Regions from separate parts of the Aromatoleum petrolei genome, predicted to be linked through region 1. Evidence: predicted binding sites of a transcription regulator. Region 1 holds the regulator's gene; the other holds the start of a gene.
The links. Region 1 encodes sigma-54, which starts transcription at its own class of promoters, with help from an activator protein. Its sites were predicted from a motif close to TGGCACGCTTNCTGCTNA; they were not measured.

Region 1 (3,907 bases):
ATGTCATCGGCGACCAGCCCGTGGCCGCGCGAGATGAGTTCCAGGGCCAGCTCGGACTTGCCGGCGCCGGAGCTGCCGGTGATGAACACGCCCACGCCCAGCACGTCCATGAACACGCCGTGCAGCGAGACCTTCTCGGCGAGCTCGCGCGACATGTACAGGCGCAACTGGTCGATCACGCTCGCCGACGGTTGTGGCGTCGTGATCAGGGCGACCTCTGCGTGCTCGCAGATGCCGTTCAGGATGTCGGGGATCCTGCAGCCGTCGGCGACGATGATCGCCGGCGGGCGTGCACCGATGATTTCGGTGAGGTGGTGGGCGACCTTTTCGCGCGAATGCCGCTGCGCCCACGAGAGCTCGGCCGCGCCGAGGATCTGGATGCGCGTCGGATGGATCAGGTTCAGGTGGCCGACGAGGTCGGCCGGCCAGATACGCTCTTCGTTGACCGAGATGACCCGGTCCAGCCGGCCGCTGACGTGCGTCAGCTCCAGCCGTTCGCGGTGCAGGTCATACAGCCGCGCGACGCTGGTCTGCCGCATGCGGACCCCAGGAGGCAAACAGCGTATGGATCGTCGCGACGTCGGGCGCGTTCTGCAGTTGTTCGCGGAAGTCGCGGTCGCTGAACATCTGCGCAAGCTCGGACAGCAGCTGCAGGTGGGTTTCGTTGGCCTGCTCGGGCACGAGCAACACGAACAGCATCGTCACGGGGCGGCCGTCGGGAGCGTCGAACTGCACTGGGGCCGAGAGGCGCAGGAAGGCGCCGGCGGCTTCCTTCAGGCCCTTGATGCGGCCGTGGGGAATGGCGATGCCCTGACCCAGGCCGGTCGAGCCGAGGCGTTCGCGTGAGAACAGGCTGTCGAAGACGACGCTGCGGGCAATGCCCTGATGGTTCTCGAACAGGAGACCGGCTTGTTCGAAAACACGCTTCTTGCTGCTGGCGTCCAGATCGATGACGACGTTCGAGGGGGGCAGGAGTTCGGCGATGAGGCTCATGCGGATCACCACCTGCACGACACGGGCCGTGCCGCTGCCGATCGGATGCGGGAGGAGGCTCGGGGTGTGCGGCAGGCGCGGGTTGAAAACGCGCGAATTATAAACACACCCCGGTCCCTCGGCGTGAATTAAAGGATCACAGCTCGGTCGGTTGCTGGTGCTTCAGCGTGTCGTGGCCGTGGTCGTTGTTCTTGGCCTTGTACTTGAGAACCTGGCGGTCGAGCTTGTCGGCCATGCTGTCGATGGCTGCATACAGGTCGGCGTCCTCGCTCTCGACGTAGATGTCCTTGCCGCGCACGTGCAGCGTCACTTCCGCCTTCTGGCGCAGCTTCTCCACCGACAGGATCACGCTGACGCTGGTCACGTTGTCGAAATGGCGGATGACGCGATCGAGCTTCGTATTGACGTACTCGCGGATCGCGGGGGTGACTTCGACGTGATGTCCGGTGATGGTGAGATTCATGATGTTTCCTCGTATTGTCAGATCGTTTTTCAGATCGCTTTGCGCAGGCTGACCGGCGGAATATTGAGTGACTCGCGGTATTTCGCGATCGTTCTGCGCGCCACCACGATACCCTGCTGGCCCAACAACTCGGCAATTTTCGCGTCGGACAGGGGCTTTTTCCTGTCTTCGGCCTCCACCAGCTGGCGAATCAGCGCTCGAATCGCCGTGGAAGAGGCCGCCCCACCGGTGTCGGTGGCAACGTGACTGCCGAAAAAATACTTCAGTTCGAACACGCCGCGCGGTGTGGCCATGAATTTCTGCGTCGTGACCCGCGAAACAGTCGATTCGTGCAGTTCGAGCTGGTCCGCGATCTCCCTCAACGTCAGGGGTCGCATCGCCACATCACCATAATCGAAGAACTGTCGCTGCTGGTCAACGATCGCCTGCGAAACCCGCAGGATGGTGTCGAAACGCTGTTGCACGTTCTTGATTAGCCAGCGTGCTTCCTGCAGCTGGCTGGTCAGCGCGCCGCCCGATCCGCGGTTCTGTTGCAGGATGCTGGCGTACAGTGAGTTGATGCGCAGCTTGGGCATCGCCTCGGGGTTGAGCGTGACGGCCCAGCGGTTGCGGATCTTGCGCACGACGACATCCGGCAGGATGTAGCGCGTCTCCTGCACCGAGTGCTGCGAGCCCGGATGCGGATCGAGCCTGCAGATCAGCGCGTGCGCGGCGCGCAGTGCGTCGTCGTCGCAGCCGGTGGCGCGCTTGATGCGCAGAAAGTTGCGTTCAGCGAGCAGGTCGAGGTGCTCGTCGACGATCTTCAGCGCGAGGTCACGCGTCGGGTCCGACGGCATTGCGCGGAGTTGCAGGCTGAGGCATTCCTGCGGGTTGCGCGCGCCGATGCCGGCCGGGTCGAGGTTCTGCACGTGGCGCAACGCGATCGAGAGGTCGTCGAGGTCGTATTCGAGTTCCGGCGGCAGCAGCGGCAGCAGCTCCTCGAGCGACTGGTTGAGGTAGCCGTCCTCGTCGAGCGCCTCGATGATGAAGCGCACCAGCGCGCGGTCGCGATCCGACAGCGGCGACAGGCTCACCTGCTGGTCGAGGTGATCGCGCAGGCTGGTGCCGGCAGCCTGCAGTTCCTGGAAGTCGGTGTCGTCGTCATCGTCGCGGTTCGACGAACCACTGCTCGCGCTCGACCATTCGCCGGCTTCGTCGAAACTCGCCGGTTCGGCCTCGCCATGCCCCTCCTCGCCGGGCGTCGGGGTGTCGGCCTGGCTGCCGGAGTCGGGCGCTTCGCCGGAGGGCTGCGCGGCACCCGGGGCGAAGTCGCTGCCGTCGCCGTCCTCGCGCTCGAGCATGGGGTTCTCGAGGAGGAAGCGTTCCAGCTCCTGGTTGAGCTCCAGCGTCGACAGCTGCAGCAGCTTGATCGACTGCTGCAGCTGCGGCGTCAGCGTGAGGTGCTGGGAGATCTTGAGCTGGAGGGACGGTTTCATGGGGCTACGCGGGCAGGATCAGAGGCGGAAATGCTCGCCGAGATAGACGCGGCGAACCTGTTCGTTGGCGACGATCTCGTCGGGTCGCCCGCTCGCGAGCACGCGGCCCTCGCTGATGATGTAGGCGCGGTTGCAGATGCCGAGCGTCTCGCGCACGTTGTGGTCGGTGATGAGCACGCCGATGCCGCGGTCACGCAGGAAGCGGATGATCTTCTGGATGTCGAGCACCGCGATCGGGTCGACGCCCGCGAAGGGTTCGTCGAGCAGGATCAGGCGCGGGTCGGTCGCCAGCGCGCGCGCAATCTCGCAGCGCCGCCGCTCGCCGCCCGACAGCGACACCGCGGTGTTGTCGCGCAGATGGGCGATGCCCAACTCCTCGAGCAGTTCCTCGAGGCGTTCGTCGACGCGCTCGCTGTTCAGCCCCTGCAGTTCCAGCACCGCCCGGATGTTCTCGGCGACGGTGAGCTTGCGGAACACGCTCATCTCCTGCGGCAGGTAGGACAGGCCGAGGCGCGCGCGCGCGTGCACGGGCAGGTGCGTGAGCTCGGCGTCGTCGAGGCGGATGTCGCCGCCGTCGGCACGTACGAGGCCCACGATCATGTAGAAGCAGGTGGTCTTGCCGGCACCGTTGGGGCCCAGCAGGCCGACGACTTCGCCGCTGCCGACCTCGAAGCCGACATCGTGGACGACGGTGCGCGCCTTGTAGCGTTTCTGCAGTCCGGCGACCTTAAGCAGACTCATCAGGGTTCTCTTTCAATATCTTGCGGATCACGTCGGTGCCGAAGCCGCGACCTTGCAGGAACCTCGCCTGGCGGGCCCACTCGCGCGCGTCGGCCGGCGTGGTGCCGAACTTGCCGCGCCAGATGGCGCGTGCGCGGTCGACGTCGTCCTCGACGCCCTCGGCCTCGAGCGCCGCGTCTATCGTGTCGCGCTCGACCCCGCGCAGTGCGAGCTCGCGCCGCAGGCGTGCCGTGCC
Region 2 (3,907 bases), 100 kb from region 1:
TCACGCCGCTGAGGAAGGCCTTCGATAGCCCGCCGATGAAGGCGTTGCCCTCGGTGAAGGCGAGGCTGTAGCCGTAGACGAACCACAGCACGATCATCAGCGAGAAGATCACGAAGACCTGCATCAGCACCGACAGCATGTTCTTCGAGCGCACCAGGCCGCCATAGAACAGCGCGAGGCCGGGGATCACCATGAAGGCGACGAGCGCGGTGGAGGTCAGCATCCAGGCGGTGTCGCCCTTGTTGACCGTGGGGGCGGGCGCGGCGGCGGCTTCCGGCGCGGCCGCGTCGGCGATCGCGGTGACGGCCTCGGCCGCGGCCGGGGCATCCTCGGCGCCGGCGAGCCCGGCGAAGCCGAGTGCGCACACCGCAAGCAGGACAGCAAACAGTTTTTTCATGATGTTCTCCCTTACAGCGCGTCGGCGCCCGTTTCGCCGGTGCGGATGCGGATGGCCTGCTCGAGGTCGAAGACGAAGATCTTGCCGTCGCCGATCTTGCCGGTCGCGGCGGACTTCTCGATCGCCTCGATGACCTGTTCGAGCAGTTCCGTGGCGATCGCGGCCTCGATCTTCACCTTGGGCAGGAAGTCGACGACGTACTCGGCGCCGCGGTACAGCTCGGTGTGACCCTTCTGGCGGCCGAAGCCCTTGACCTCGGTGACGGTGATGCCCTGCACGCCGATCGCCGAGAGGGCCTCGCGCACTTCGTCGAGCTTGAAGGGCTTGATGATGGCGGTGACGAATTTCATGATGGTTTCCTTTCAGTCTTGCGGGGCGGCGGCCCCGCGGCGTTGCGGGCTCAGAAGGTCTTGCTCAGGCTCACGACGTAGCGGCCGTCGGCGTCGAAGTCGCGCTTGTCCTTCATGTTGGTATCCACGTAGTGCAGGCCCAGCGTGACGCCCGCGACGGACTGGCTCACGCCGACCTTCCAGTCGGAGTAGGACTCGGCCGGGCCGGCGATCATCTGGTGGCCGACGTGGGCATTGAGCGTCGTGCCGGGGATCACCTCGTAGGCGGCCGTGAGGTCGAAATACTGGCTGCCCTTGGAGTCCGGTGCGCCAAACAGCTTGGTGAAGGAGTTCGAGTACTTGAACGACAGGAACTGCCACGACAGGCCGAGGTAGCCTTCCAGCGTGTTCGGGTTCTTCAGGCCGATCGTGTTGCGCCAGCCCGAGTCGAACTCGCCCGGATAGACGTACTGCAGCAGGCCGACGTCGTAGCCGATGTCGCCGATCGTGCCCTTGTAGCCGCCGTAGACGTCCAGTTCGAGGCTGTTACCCGAGTTCTCGCCGGTACCACGCTCGAGGTCGCTCAGCCAGGACACGTTCGAGCCCCACACGCCGACGTACAGGCCGCTCGAGTGCGCGTAATCGAACCCGCCCTGCAGCGCCGGCTTCTCGTCGGTCTGGCTGATGCCGCGGTAGGCATAGTCGGAGACGAGGGCGACGTTCGCGGCGATCGGGCTGTCGCCGGCGGCGGCCACGGGGGAGATCAGCGGGAGGGCTGCTGCAACGGCCAGGGCGATGATGCGCTTGTGCATGGTGCTGCTCCTTGATGGTTGGCGTTTGATTGCTGGTGAGTCCTCCTTTGCACGCGGCGTGCCAAGTTGCCGAAAAGGCTGCACAAAATATTGTTTATAAAAAGAAATGGCGTTTCGAAGAGGCGCCGGGTGCGGGGTTTTGTGCACTTGCAGCAGAGTGCCTGCGCACGAAATGCACCTCCATGGTGCGTTCTAGTCGATTTCGTGGTGCGTGACGCCCCCGGTGGCCGGGCCGCTCACCGGAATGGGGCGCGGCAGGCGCTCGTCCGTACTCGCATCCGCGCCCGTGCTAGACTTTTGCCCTTCGCTTACGCCCCAGAGGTATCTACATGGCAGGCCCCCGCTTCCTCGACGAGATTGGTGCCAAGTTGTCCGAACTCGCCGCGAGCAATCCCGCCCGCGATTTCGAAAAGAACGCCAAGGCCCTGCTCGGCAGCGCCTTCGGCAAGCTCGATCTGGTCACGCGCGAGGAATTCGACGTGCAGCGCGAAGTGCTCGCGCACGCGCGTCAGAAGCTCGCCGAACTGGAAGATCGCGTCGCCACGCTGGAATCCGAACTGGCGCGCGCCCGCGCCGACCGCGACGACGAGTGAACGGCAGCGCCCGTCCGTGCAGCGGGCGCTTTCGCTGCAATGTCGCGAAGATAATCTTTCGTCATTGTCGGAGCCTCCGGTAGACTGAGCGCAGTCCATTCCGGAGGTACCGATGTCGCTGGCTCTCGTACGCACCAGGGCGCTCGCAGGCATGGGCGCGCCCGAGGTGACGGTGGAAGTCCATCTCGCCAACGGCCTGCCCGCATTCAACCTGGTCGGTCTGCCCGACACCGAAGTCCGCGAGGCGCGCGAACGCGTGCGCGCCGCGATCGCGACTTCGCAATTCGAATTCCCGCAACGCCGCATCACGGTGAATCTTGCCCCTGCCGACCTGCCCAAGGAGGGCGGGCGCTTCGACCTGCCGATCGCGCTGGGCATCCTCGTGGCGTCGGGCCAGGTGAATGCGGCGGGGCTCGCGAAGCATGAATTCGTCGGGGAGCTGTCGCTCGACGGCAGCCTGCGCGCGGTGCGCGGCGGGCTGGCGATGGCGCTGGAGAGCGGCCGCAGCGGTCGCGCGCTGGTGCTGCCGGCCGCGAATGCAGACGAGGCGGCGCTCGCGCGCGGCGCCGAGGTGCTGCCGGCGGCGAGCCTGCTGGCCGTGTGTGCCCATCTGAACGGTCACACGCCGCTCGCGCGTCGCCTGCCGCCACCCGTCGCGGAAGGGCGCGACGACGAACCCGATCTCGCCGAGGTGAAGGGGCAGCTGCAAGCCCGCCGCGCGCTCGAGGTCGCTGCGGCCGGAGCGCATTCGCTACTCATGTTCGGCCCCCCGGGCACCGGCAAGTCCATGCTGGCGCGCCGCCTGCCGGGCTTGCTGCCGCCGCTCGACGAGGCCGAGGCGATCGAGAGCGCGTCCATCCAGTCGCTCGAAGGCGGCTTCGACGCCCGTCGCTGGGGCCGCAGGCCCTACCGCGCGCCGCACCACTCGGCGTCCGCGCCGGCGCTGGTGGGGGGCGGCGCGAACCCGAAACCGGGCGAAATCAGCCTCGCGCACCGCGGGGTGCTGTTCCTCGACGAACTGCCGGAATTCGACCGCCGCGTGCTCGAGGCGCTGCGCGAACCGCTGGAAACGGGCTCCGTGACGGTGTCGCGCGCGCGCCAGCGCACCGAATTCCCCGCGCGCTTCCAGCTCGTCGCGGCGATGAACCCCTGTCCCTGCGGCCACGCCGGCGACAAGGGCGGACGCTGTCGCTGCACGCCCGACCAGGTCGCGCGCTATCGCGGACGCCTGTCGGGGCCACTGCTCGATCGCATGGATCTCGTCATCGAGGTGCCGCTGCTCGACCATGCGGAGATGAGCGCACAGCCGACGGGCGAGTCCAGTGCGGCCGTGCGCGAGCGCGTCGCGCAGGCCTGGGCGGTGCAGCGCGAGCGCCAGGGCGGGGCCAACAGCCATCTCGCGCCGGGACGCGTCGATGCGCTGTGCGCGCCCGACGAACAGGGCAAGGCGTTGCTCGAGCATGCGATCCGACGGCTGAATCTGTCCGCGCGCGGGTATCATCGCATCTTGAAGGTCGCCCGCACGATTGCGGACCTGGCCGGCGCCGCGCGCGTCGGCCCGGCGCACGTGGCCGAGGCGATCCAGTACCGGCGCGGCCTCGACTCGCGCTGACGCGGCGTCCTGGGCGCGCGGGGGATGCCCGGTACGGATAACAACGACCCCAGAGATCCCCCTGATGCCCGCCACTTCGCCCTGGCTCGCGTTCGTCCTCGCCGCGCTCGCCGCGATCGGGCCGTTCTCGATTGACACCTATCTCCCCGCCTTCCACGCGATGG

Region 2: ToN1_RS11375 (TorF family putative porin) is a predicted target of sigma-54. The motif match lies at 1,585-1,602, and genes of this name have one in related genera.

The regions. Positions count from the first base shown of each region.
Region 1 is NZ_CP059560.1:2,383,863-2,387,769, reverse strand. It holds gene hprK (HPr(Ser) kinase/phosphatase) at 1-539, opposite strand, end outside; gene ptsN (PTS IIA-like nitrogen regulatory protein PtsN) at 508-993, opposite strand; gene hpf (ribosome hibernation-promoting factor, HPF/YfiA family) at 1,130-1,456, opposite strand; gene ToN1_RS10900 (RNA polymerase factor sigma-54) at 1,486-2,931, opposite strand; gene lptB (LPS export ABC transporter ATP-binding protein) at 2,950-3,672, opposite strand; gene recX (recombination regulator RecX) at 3,659-3,907, opposite strand, start outside.
Region 2 is NZ_CP059560.1:2,486,116-2,490,022, reverse strand. It holds gene ToN1_RS11385 (ammonium transporter) at 1-397, opposite strand, end outside; gene glnK (P-II family nitrogen regulator) at 409-747, opposite strand; gene ToN1_RS11375 (TorF family putative porin) at 798-1,538, opposite strand; gene ToN1_RS11370 (accessory factor UbiK family protein) at 1,868-2,131, shown strand; gene ToN1_RS11365 (YifB family Mg chelatase-like AAA ATPase) at 2,244-3,743, shown strand; gene ToN1_RS11360 (multidrug effflux MFS transporter) at 3,808-3,907, shown strand, end outside.